3 regions of the Nonomuraea sp. NBC_00507 genome follow, and region 1 is predicted to be linked to each of the others. Evidence: riboswitches for the same ligand, from Rfam matches in the RefSeq annotation. Region 1 holds a riboswitch; each other region holds the start of a gene.
What was found. A riboswitch is a leader RNA that binds a small molecule or an ion and turns the genes downstream of it on or off. The one in region 1 is predicted to bind cyclic di-AMP.
Positions count from the first base shown of each region.

Region 2: it holds a riboswitch for cyclic di-AMP, as region 1 does, so the genes downstream of both, OHA25_RS10385 (C40 family peptidase) here and OHA25_RS43270 (CHAP domain-containing protein) in region 1, are expected to answer to the same signal.
Region 3: it holds a riboswitch for cyclic di-AMP, as region 1 does, so the genes downstream of both, OHA25_RS41700 (CHAP domain-containing protein) here and OHA25_RS43270 (CHAP domain-containing protein) in region 1, are expected to answer to the same signal.

Region 1 is NZ_CP107853.1:8,975,929-8,979,194, forward strand. Features, by position in the region: gene OHA25_RS43260 (aldo/keto reductase) at 1-766, shown strand, start outside; gene OHA25_RS43265 (Gfo/Idh/MocA family protein) at 787-1,740, shown strand; cyclic di-AMP (ydaO/yuaA leader) riboswitch at 1,858-1,994, shown strand; gene OHA25_RS43270 (CHAP domain-containing protein) at 2,006-2,692, shown strand; gene OHA25_RS43275 (alpha/beta fold hydrolase) at 2,779-3,266, opposite strand, start outside.
Region 2 is NZ_CP107853.1:2,027,175-2,030,440, forward strand. Features, by position in the region: gene OHA25_RS10380 (LuxR C-terminal-related transcriptional regulator) at 736-948, shown strand; gene OHA25_RS10385 (C40 family peptidase) at 953-1,996, opposite strand; cyclic di-AMP (ydaO/yuaA leader) riboswitch at 2,002-2,152, opposite strand; gene OHA25_RS10390 (amino-acid N-acetyltransferase) at 2,430-2,987, shown strand; gene OHA25_RS10395 (hypothetical protein) at 2,984-3,266, opposite strand, start outside.
Region 3 is NZ_CP107853.1:8,644,052-8,647,317, forward strand. Features, by position in the region: gene OHA25_RS41695 (cation diffusion facilitator family transporter) at 1-519, shown strand, start outside; gene OHA25_RS41700 (CHAP domain-containing protein) at 601-1,269, opposite strand; cyclic di-AMP (ydaO/yuaA leader) riboswitch at 1,283-1,427, opposite strand; cyclic di-AMP (ydaO/yuaA leader) riboswitch at 1,864-1,982, shown strand; gene OHA25_RS41705 (glycoside hydrolase family 25 protein) at 1,994-2,779, shown strand; gene OHA25_RS41710 (zinc-binding dehydrogenase) at 2,849-3,266, opposite strand, start outside.

The DNA.
Region 1 (3,266 bases):
CGTCTGGCAGATTCCCGGCGGCGAGGCCGAGCAAACCGTGCGGATCGCTCTGGAGGCCGGCTACCGGCACATCGACACCGCCTCCGCGTACGGCAATGAGGAGGGCGTGGGCCGGGCCGTGCGCAGCGCCAAGCGCCCCCGCCATAAGCTGTTCGTCACCACCAAGCTGTGGAACGCCGACCACGGCCGCGCCGAGCAGGCCTTCGATGAGAGCCTGGCCAGGCTGGGCCTCGACTACGTCGATCTTTTCCTCATCCACTGGCCTGTCCCGAAGCAGGACAAGTACGTGCAGGCGTGGAAGGCCCTCGAAAAGATCTACCGTGACGGGCGGGCCAAGGCCATCGGCACCTCCAACTTCACCGTCAAGACCCTCACCCGGCTGATGGACGAGACCGACATCACGCCGTCCATCAACCAGATCGAGCTCCACCCCTACCTGCAACAGCGCGAGATGCGGGCCTTCCACGAGGCCAACGGCATCCTGACCGAGGCGTGGAGCCCACTGGGCCAGGGCCAGGGCCTGCTCGACGACCCGGCACTGAGCGTGCTGTCCGGCAAGTACGGCAAGACGCCCGCCCAGATCGTGCTGCGCTGGCACCTGCAGCTCGGCAACGTCGTCATCCCCAAGTCCGCCACCCCGTCGCGGATCCGCGAGAACATCGACGTGTTCGACTTCATCCTCGACGCCGAGGACATGGCCGCGATCGGCGCCATGAACAGGAACAAGCGCATCGGACCCGACCCCGACACCTTCAACATGACCTGATACGTCTACGATCTCCCCTTGTGCGGGATTTTGCATGGGGAATAGCGGCGACAGGTGTCATAGCGCGCACGGTGGGAGCGGCCATCGTGGCCGAACCGGGCATGCGGGTGGCCGCCGTCGGCTCTAGGAACCTCGGCCGGGCACAGGCCCTGGCCGCGACGCTGGGCGCGGAGTCGGCCTACGACTCCTATGAGCGGCTGTGCGCCGACCCGGCCGTGGACGCGATCTACGTGGCCACTCCGCATGCCCAGCACCTTCAGGTCGCCGAGGCCGCCATCGCCGCCGGCAAGGCCGTGCTGTGCGAGAAGCCGCTGGCGGCCACCGTGGACGACGCCGAGAAGATGGTGCGCCTGGCACGCGAGGCGGGCGTCTTCTTGATGGAGGCCATGTGGATGAGGTTCAACCCCCTCATCCAGAAGATCGCCTCCGATGAGCGCTTCGGCGAGATCCGCTCCGTGCAGGCCTCCTTCGGCTTCTCCCTGCCCTACGACCCCGCCCACCGGCTCTGGGCGCCCGAGCTGGGCGGCGGCGCGCTGCTCGACCTGGGGATCTACCCGTTCGGGCTGGCCCAGCTGCTCCTCGGCATGCCCTCCGGCCTGCGGGTCACCGGCTCCCTGGCCCCGAACGGGGTGGACGCGGAGACCGCCGGCGTTTTGCTCTATCCCGGTGGCAGGCACGCACTCGTGTCGACCTCGTTGCTCGGGAATTACCCGAACAATGCCAGCGTTGTAGGAACTCAGATGCGGGCGGACCTCCAGGCTCCGTTCTGGGCGCCGCAGCGGATCCTTCTCACCGGGCCCTCCATGGAGCCGGAAGAGCACGTGCTCGATCCGGCCGACAACGGGTACGCCGGAGAGCTCCGCGAAGTCCGTGCCGCGACGGCCGAAGGCAGGACCGAAAGCTCGATCATGCCGCTTGACGAGTCCCTTGCCATGATGGGGCTTCTGGCCGACGCTCGCAGGCAACTCGCCTAGCTGGGCTTTTATGTAGTTGTAATCCCCTTGCCCCATGTATTACCTTATGGGGCATCTTGCGGCATGCGTCCGGTTTGTCCGGACACGTCCGACCATCGCACGAAACATCACAGGACAGTCCTGTGACCGCTGAATCCGCCTTGCGCGGAACCGGGGACCCATGTCCTTTGGGGCGAATCGGCACTTCGGTGCCGTAGGGCAGCTTCCACGCCCGAGCCCGTCAGCTAACCCGGTAAGCGGCATGGAAGCAAGGAGTAATCCCTCGATGGCCAAGCACCCCACTTTCGCTGCCCACAAGATCAACCTCGCGCGCGCCGCCCTCGGCGCCACCATCCTCGCCTCCGCAGTCACCGCTCACGTCACGGGCACCGCCATCGCCGCGACGGACAAGCAGCCGGTCGCCTCCAAGGCCGAGCACGCCGGCATCAAGACCGCCACGACCGACGAGAACAAGATCAACGTCACCGCCGCCCAGGTCCTGGCCCTGGCCAGGTCCCAGGTGGGCACCAGCGAGAACGCCGCCGGCGGCGGCACCAAATACCAGCAGTGGTACGCCAACTCCCAGCGCGCCGCCGAGACCATCGCCCGTGACGGCGGCAGCCGCGCCGACTACCTGAACGCCGCCTGGTGCGCGATGTTCGTCTCCTGGGTCGGCGAGCAGACCGGCGCCCGCCCGCAGATCGGCTGGGACGCCTGGACCGTCGCCCACGCCAAGTGGTTCAAGGCCAACAACCGTTTCGGCACCGTCGCCAAGCCCGGCGCCGTCGTGTACTTCTCTTGGAGCGGCAGCAAGGACATCCGCGACATCAAGCACGTCGGGTTCGTCGTGAAGGACAACCAGGACGGCACCGTCTCCACCATCGAGGGCAACACCGGCAACGGCAAGGTCGAAGAGCGGACCCGGCCGAAGGCGCACGTCGTCGGCTACGGCTACCCCGAGTACGCCGCCTGACCCTCTGCACATCCGAACGAGCGCGCGTCCCGCCGCGGGACGCGCGCTCGCGGCGTTCAGGGGTTCTTCCCGTGATCGCCCATCCATCACTCCATGAAGAACCGCCCCAGAGCGGCGGCGACCGCGGCCGGATCGTTCTCCATCGGGATGTGACCGGCGTTCGGGACGCGGACCAGGGAGGTGTTCGGCATCTCGGCGGCGAAACGCTCGGCGTACCGGACCTCCTGGAAGGTGTCGTCCTCCCCCCACACCAGCAGCTTCGGCGTCCCGTCGGCCTGCAGCGCGGGCACCAGGTCCAGCGTGTAGCGGCCGTCGGCGGCTCCCGCCAGCGCCATCCACGACCGTCGCACCCGGGCGTCGTTCCACGGGTCCAGGTAGTCGGCCAGCTCGGCCTCCGTCGCGGGGCGGTGCAGGGCCGTGGTGACGGCCGTGCGGCGGGCGGCCAGCAACTCCTCCGCGGTCACCGCCGCCACCACCGCCGGATCACGGAAACGGGCCACGCCCGGCACCGGCCACGAGTCGTACGTGACCGAGTTGACCAGCGCCAGCCGCCGCACCTTCACCTCGCCCGCGG
Region 2 (3,266 bases), 5.7 Mb from region 1:
CGGTTTCCGATACGAGCTCTTCTGTAAGCATCGGGTCAAGGCTGCGAGCCAACATTTCGCTCCAGCCGCTGGAACATTCACAGTCCTCTGGAGGCACCCCGAGCATCTCGGTGATGACCATGGTAGGCGAAGCCGGAAACCAGCTCCGTCTCGTCCGGTAATGCGCCGATCAGCTCGGTGGCGATCACCCCGATGCGGGAGCGGAGCCGTTCGACTATGCACGGCGTGAACGCCTCGCCGACCGGAGCGCGCAGTCTGGTGTGGTCGGGTGGGTCCGTCCAGAGGGCCGATTCAATGGGCTGACCTGGGTCTCTTCCGTACAGAGGGTCGGAGCCGTGGCCGAAGCGGAGCATCGCTCCGCAACGTTCGTGGGTGGCGGCGACGAGCGGCCCGCGCGGGTGCGGAAGATCGCCCCGCGAGCGCTCAGCTCGCGGTAGCGCGCGTCTGGCTCGCGCAGAAAGTCCGGATCGCTCGGATCAAAACCAGGACGTCTGCCAGGCTCATCCGTCCCGGGCCGGGGCCTATTGGACCGTTCTATAGGATCGCTCATTGCGCCGACGGTCTCGTCGCCATATGGCGAGTTCGTCACATATAACGGATCATGTCAATAGTGCCCGTCAAGTGCGAAGATTCTGGCGCTTGACGACCTTTCCGGGATGCGTTTACCGTCTGCGAGACGAGCGGCTTTGGCCCGTTGTGAGGTCCGAGTTCTGCTGTTGGGGGGGAGGGCTCCCGATGGATGTGCTCACTGAAGGCGTCGAGCTGAGCCATGCGGATCTGGCGTTGCTGGCGGAGCTGGCCAAGGGGGTTACGGTCGATCGCGTGGGGAGACGTTTGGAGATCAGTGGGCGGACAGTACGCCGGCGGTTAAGGGGCATCTGCGACCGCATCGGCGTGGCCACGGCCATTGAGGCCGTGGCCTGGGCGGCGCGGCGTCAGCTGATCTGACGCCTCAGTCGGCGATGCGCACCGCGCCGGCGTACGGGCGGTTGGCGATCGAGGCGATGTGCACGACATCACCTGTGCGCGGGGCGTGCACCATCATGCCCCCGCCCAGGTAGATGCCGACGTGATGCAGGTCGCTGTAGAAGAACACCAGGTCGCCCGCGCGTAGCTCGGACCTGTCGATGTGCCGGCCCGCGGTCCACTGGTCACCGGTGTAGTGCGGCAGCGAGATGCCGACCCGCTGGAAGGCCGCCATCACCAGGCCGGAGCAGTCGTAGGAGCTGGGGCCCTCGGCGCCCCAGACGTACGGCTTGAGCTGCTGCGTGAGTGCCCACCTCGCGGCCTGGGCCGCCTTGCCGTTGCCGGGGATCGGCAGGTTGATGTGCACGCGCTTGCCGGCCCGGCCGGCCTCTCCCATGGCCCGCCTGAACAGGTCGCTCTCGGCCTTGGCCACCAGCTTGGTGATCTTGTCGCGCTTGCCGTCGAGGTCCGCGACGATCTTCTGCAGCTCCTCCATGCGGGTCTTGGCGCCCGCTCTGGCGCGTTCGGCGGCGTCCATGGCCTTGGCGAGCTGGTTGACCTGCTCGGCCTGCTGCTGCTCCAACGCGTACGTGGTCGCGGCCTGATCGAGGAACTTCTCGGGGTCGGTCGACGAGGTGAATGCCAGCGCCCTGCTCAGCCCACCGGAGATGTAGGCGTTCTGAGCGAGCAGGGCGGCCTTGGCGCGCTTGGCGGCGAGGTCCGCCTCGCTGCCGGCCAGCGTCTTCTGGGCGGCGTCGGCCGCCTTCTGCGCGACCTTGTATTTCTCCCGCTGCCCGTTGTACTGCTCCGTCAGCGTCTCGATCTCGACGTGCAGCTTCTCGACCTGGTCGGAGAGCTCCTTGAGCGAGGGGTTGGGATCCGCGGACGCCGGAGCGGCGGCGGGGATGGCGATCAGGAGCGCGGCCACTGTGATGCTCACCACGCCGAGGCGGCGTGCGAGCCAGGCCCGTTCCGGAGGGCGGGCATGCCTGCCCGCCGACTTCCTCCCACGGCCGTGCGTACGCTTCACCAACCAGCTCCTCTCATTGACGCCTACCGGGTTAGCTGACGGGTTCGGGCCGGAGCAGCCCTACCGAAGAACTCGGATTCACCCCGATGGTGGCGTGCGAAGCTCGCCACCGGTGGATCCCCGGCTCCCCATGCGGGAATTGGGCGTGTCTCCCGCGTGCGCCACGCGGGGAACGTTGTCGCTGGACACTAATGCACTCCGGGTTCGTGCTCAACCAGAACTGCTCGATCTGTAGAGGTTTCACAACTGGCGGGTCACAAGGTGATCTCGTGATCAGCCATGCAGGAGAGACCTTATGTCCCCTTTGTCATTGCTTCTGCCGAACGCCGGAAGACGCCGGGCTCGTGTCCATGTGGCTCGTGGCACGTCACAGGATGGGGCCAGACATGGGAGTTAGGACCGAACCGTAATGACATCTGTACTCTGGAGAGCCATGGAACAGGTGGCCGAACTGACGACGCCGGAGACCGCGGTGGTGGTCCGGCGTGCCCGCACGCCCGACGTGCGGAGGATCAGGCGCCTGGTCGACACCTATGCGGGCGCCGGCCCCCGGCTCCTGGAGAAGACCACAGTGACCCTGTACGAGGACGTACAGGAGTTCTGGGTGGCCGAGCGGGGCGGGCAGGTGGTCGGGTGTGGCGCGCTCCACGTCCTGTGGGAGGACCTGGCCGAGGTTCGCACGGTGGCCGTCGATCCTGAGTGCCGGGGCATGGGGATCGGCCACCGGATCGTCTCCGCGCTCATCCGGCAGGCGAACGATCTGGGACTGCGGCGTGTATTCTGCCTGACTTTTGAGGTCGACTTTTTCGCGCGGCACGGCTTCCGCCCGATCCAGGGCACGCCGGTCTCGCCTGAGGTCTACGCCGAACTGCTGGCTTCGTACGACGAGGGTGTGGCGGAGTTCCTCGACCTGGAGCATGTGAAGCCGAACACCCTGGGCAACACCCGCATGCTGCTCCACCTGACATCGGGTGACGCTGACCTTGACTAGCTGGAAAGGTGATTGTTGATACCTATGTCGATACGTTGGGCAGCACAGGGCATGTGTCCTGACACGTGCCACATGCGCACTCGAAGCGAGGTGACACGGTGAGCACCGGACAGCCGCCGTATCCACAGGACGAATCGGGCGAGAACTCTGCACCCGGAAATCCCCAGTACGGGCAGCAGAACACGGGCCGCCACCCCGGCGAGCCCGACCCCGACGTCACTGTGGTCGGCTACCGGGCGGACGACGCCTATGGCCAGCAGCCCCCATACGGCCAGCAGG
Region 3 (3,266 bases), 330 kb from region 1:
ATCGGCCTGATCGTCAACGTCGTGGCCCTCCTCCTCCTCCGGTCGGGCGCCGCCGAGAGCCTCAACGTGAAGGGCGCCTACCTGGAGGTCGTGGCCGACACCGCGGGCTCGGTCGGCGTCATCGTCGCCGGCTGGCTCGTCGCCACCACCGGCCAGCCTGTCTGGGACACCCTCGTCGCCCTGGCCATCGGCGCCTTCGTCGCCGTCCGCGCCGTCTCCCTCGGCCGCCAGGTCTTCGCCGTGCTGGGTCAGCACGTGCCGGAGGGCGTCGACGCCACCGCGGTCGCGGCCGACCTGTCCGCCATCGACGGCGTATGCGACGTCCACGACCTCCACCTGTGGACGCTCACCTCCGGCATGAACGTCGCCACCGCCCACCTGGTCACCAGCGACCCGAACGACAACCACGCCGTCCTGGACCGGGCCCGCGACGTGCTGCTGCGCCGCCATCACATCGCCCACGCAACCCTGCAGGTCGAGCCGACCGATCACCAAGGATGCGACGAACTGGGCTGGTGAGTGGTTAAGGGCGCAAAAAAAACGGGTGGTGCAGGAGTCTTTCCTGCACCACCCGTTATTTTCTGGCGACCTGCCTTGGGGTCAGGCCTTGTACTCGGGGTAGCCGTAGCCCACGACGTGGGCCTTGGGCCGGATGCGCTGCTCGACCTTGCCGTTTCCGGTGTTGCCCTCGATCGCGGTGATGGTGCCGTCGCCGTTGTCCTTCTTGACCATGCCGACGTGGTCGATGCCGTCGGTGCCCTGGCCGTTCCAGTCGTAGAAGACGACGGCGCCGGGCTTGGCCTCGGCGCCCCAGTGCTTGTTGGCCTGGAACCACTTGGCGTAGCTGACGGTGTAGGCGTCCCAGCCCATCGTGGGGCGCGCGCCGGCCTGCTCGCCGACCCAGGAGACGAACATGGCACACCACGGGGCGTTGGCGTAGGCCTGCAGGCTGCCGCCGTCGCGGGCGACGGTCTCGGCTGCCCGCGGGGAGGACATGTACCAGCTGTGGAAGGGGGTGCCGCCGCCGGCGGCGTTCTCGCTCACGCCGATCTGCGACTCGGCGATCTTCAGTACGGTGTCGGCGCTCACCTGGCCGGCGCCCTTCTGCGGGATGGCCTGGGAGGCGGGGAGGTTGGACCGCGCGGGTTGCGTGGACTGCTGGTCGGCGGCGAAGGCCGGGGATCCGGCGACGACGGTCGCGGTCATCCCGGCGGCGACCAGGGAGAGGCTTGCGGACGTCAGGGCACGAGCGAAGACGTTCTTGGCCATGGGTGAAAAATGCTCCTAGCTTCCATGCCGCCTACCGGGTTAGCTGACGGGTTCGGGCGTGGAAGTGCCCTACGGGGCGCTCGTATCGAGCGCGCCGATTCACCCCAGATGAAGTGGGTCCCCGGTTCCGCAGATTGCGAATTCGGCGGCCGCGTCATGGTCACGGACTCGAAGGTCCATGCCGATGAGACGCGGTCTCGGCAATACGGAGGACGTTACGCGGCACTGCCAGGCGTACGTCCTGATTCCTCAAGGTAAGCGAACGGCATAGAGAGATGCAAACCCCGATGGGGTGCAGGCAACAGAATGCCCTATGAGATAGGCGATCGGGGCGAAATCTTTTACCTACTCCGGGCCGTTGACGGGGTTTGCCAAAGGCGCCCGGCAACGGCGACTTCTGCCCGGCCAGGAACCGTCATGGCGAGCGCTGCGTGCCTGGTCATAGCCTCACGGGAATGCATTGGGCCCCGCTTGCGCTATCTGTGGATAGATATATACCTTTTGCGTAATCGCGGTATACGTTGTGGCGAGCTGTCGTCACCGTCGTTGCCGTTTTGTTGACCGGACCGCGCGTCCCGAGGGGATCTCTGGGATGGCGTTCGTCCGCCGAATCCGCGCCTCGCGGAGCCGGGGATCCCCATCTTTCTGCGCGCGTAGGGCGCTTCCACGCCCGAACCCGTCAGCGAGCCCGGTAGGCGGCATGGAAACAAGGAGTCAATACCCCATGCCCAAGCCCCGGCTTGCCGCAGTCGCCCATTCCCTCAAGGCCCTCAAGAACCGTCTCGACCTTCCCACCAAGGCGCTCAGCCTCGCCGTCGGTGGCGCGATCCTGGCCGCAACCGCCGCCCTCACGGGTGTGGTCGGCACAGCCATCGCCTCATCCCCTGAGCACAGTCCGGTGCAGGAGGCTCAGCCCGCGTCCCGATCCCTGGCCTTCGGCCTGGACATCTCCAACCACGAGCCGCTGTACGACTGGAGCGCGAGCTCGGCCCAGTTCGGCATCATCAAGGCCACCGAGGGCACGAGCTTCCGTGACGCCTCGTTCGCCAGGCACTGGCGCGAGCTCGACAAGAAGCAGATCGTGCGCGGGGCCTACCACTACGGCCACCCCGGCAACGACCCCATCGCCGAGGCGGAGCACTTCCTGTCCGTGGTGAACTCCCAGCCCGCCAAGCAGGGCGACCTGCTGGTCCTGGATCTGGAGACCACCGACGGCGAGTCCGCCGGCGAGGTCAACGCCTGGGCGAAGGCGTGGTTGTCGCACGTCAAGGCCAAGACCGGGGTCACCCCGATGTTCTACAGCGGCTGGAACTTCGCCGACACCTACGGCAAGGGCCTGGCCGAGTATCCGCTGTGGGTCGCCCACTACAGCAAGCCCAAGGGCGCGCTCACCCCGCCCGCCGACTGGAAGTCGTGGACCATCCACCAGTACACCGACGTCCCGGTCGACGAGAACGTCTCCGCGCTGACCACCGAGGAGCTGCGTGACCTGGGCCGCCCCGCCGCCTGACACCCTCCCCTCGGCCCACGGTCGCGGACGCCGGGGGTGGCGTCTCCCCGTTCGCCACCCCCAAGGCCCTCAGGGACGGATGAGGACCTTCAGCGCCTCGCGGGCGGCCATCGCCCGATAACCGTCCGGCACGTCCTCCAGGCCGACCGTGCGGTCGAAGACACGGCCGGGCTCGATCGTCCCGTCGAGCACCTCGGGAAGCAACTCCTCGATGTACGCGCGAGCCGGCGCCACCCCGCCGGTCAGGGTGAGGTTGCGCAGGAACTCGGCAAATCCCATCGGCACCTGCTCATACTGCGGCACACCGACCCGGCTCACCGCTCCGCCGTCGCGGGCCACGGCGAAAGCCGTCACGATCGCCTCTTCGGTGCCGACGCACTCCAGCACCGCGTGGGTGCCGTCGCCTCCGGTCAGCTCACGTACCCGTTCGACGCCCTCCTCGCCCCGCTCGGCGACGACGTCGGTGGCGCCGAACTCGCGCCCCAGA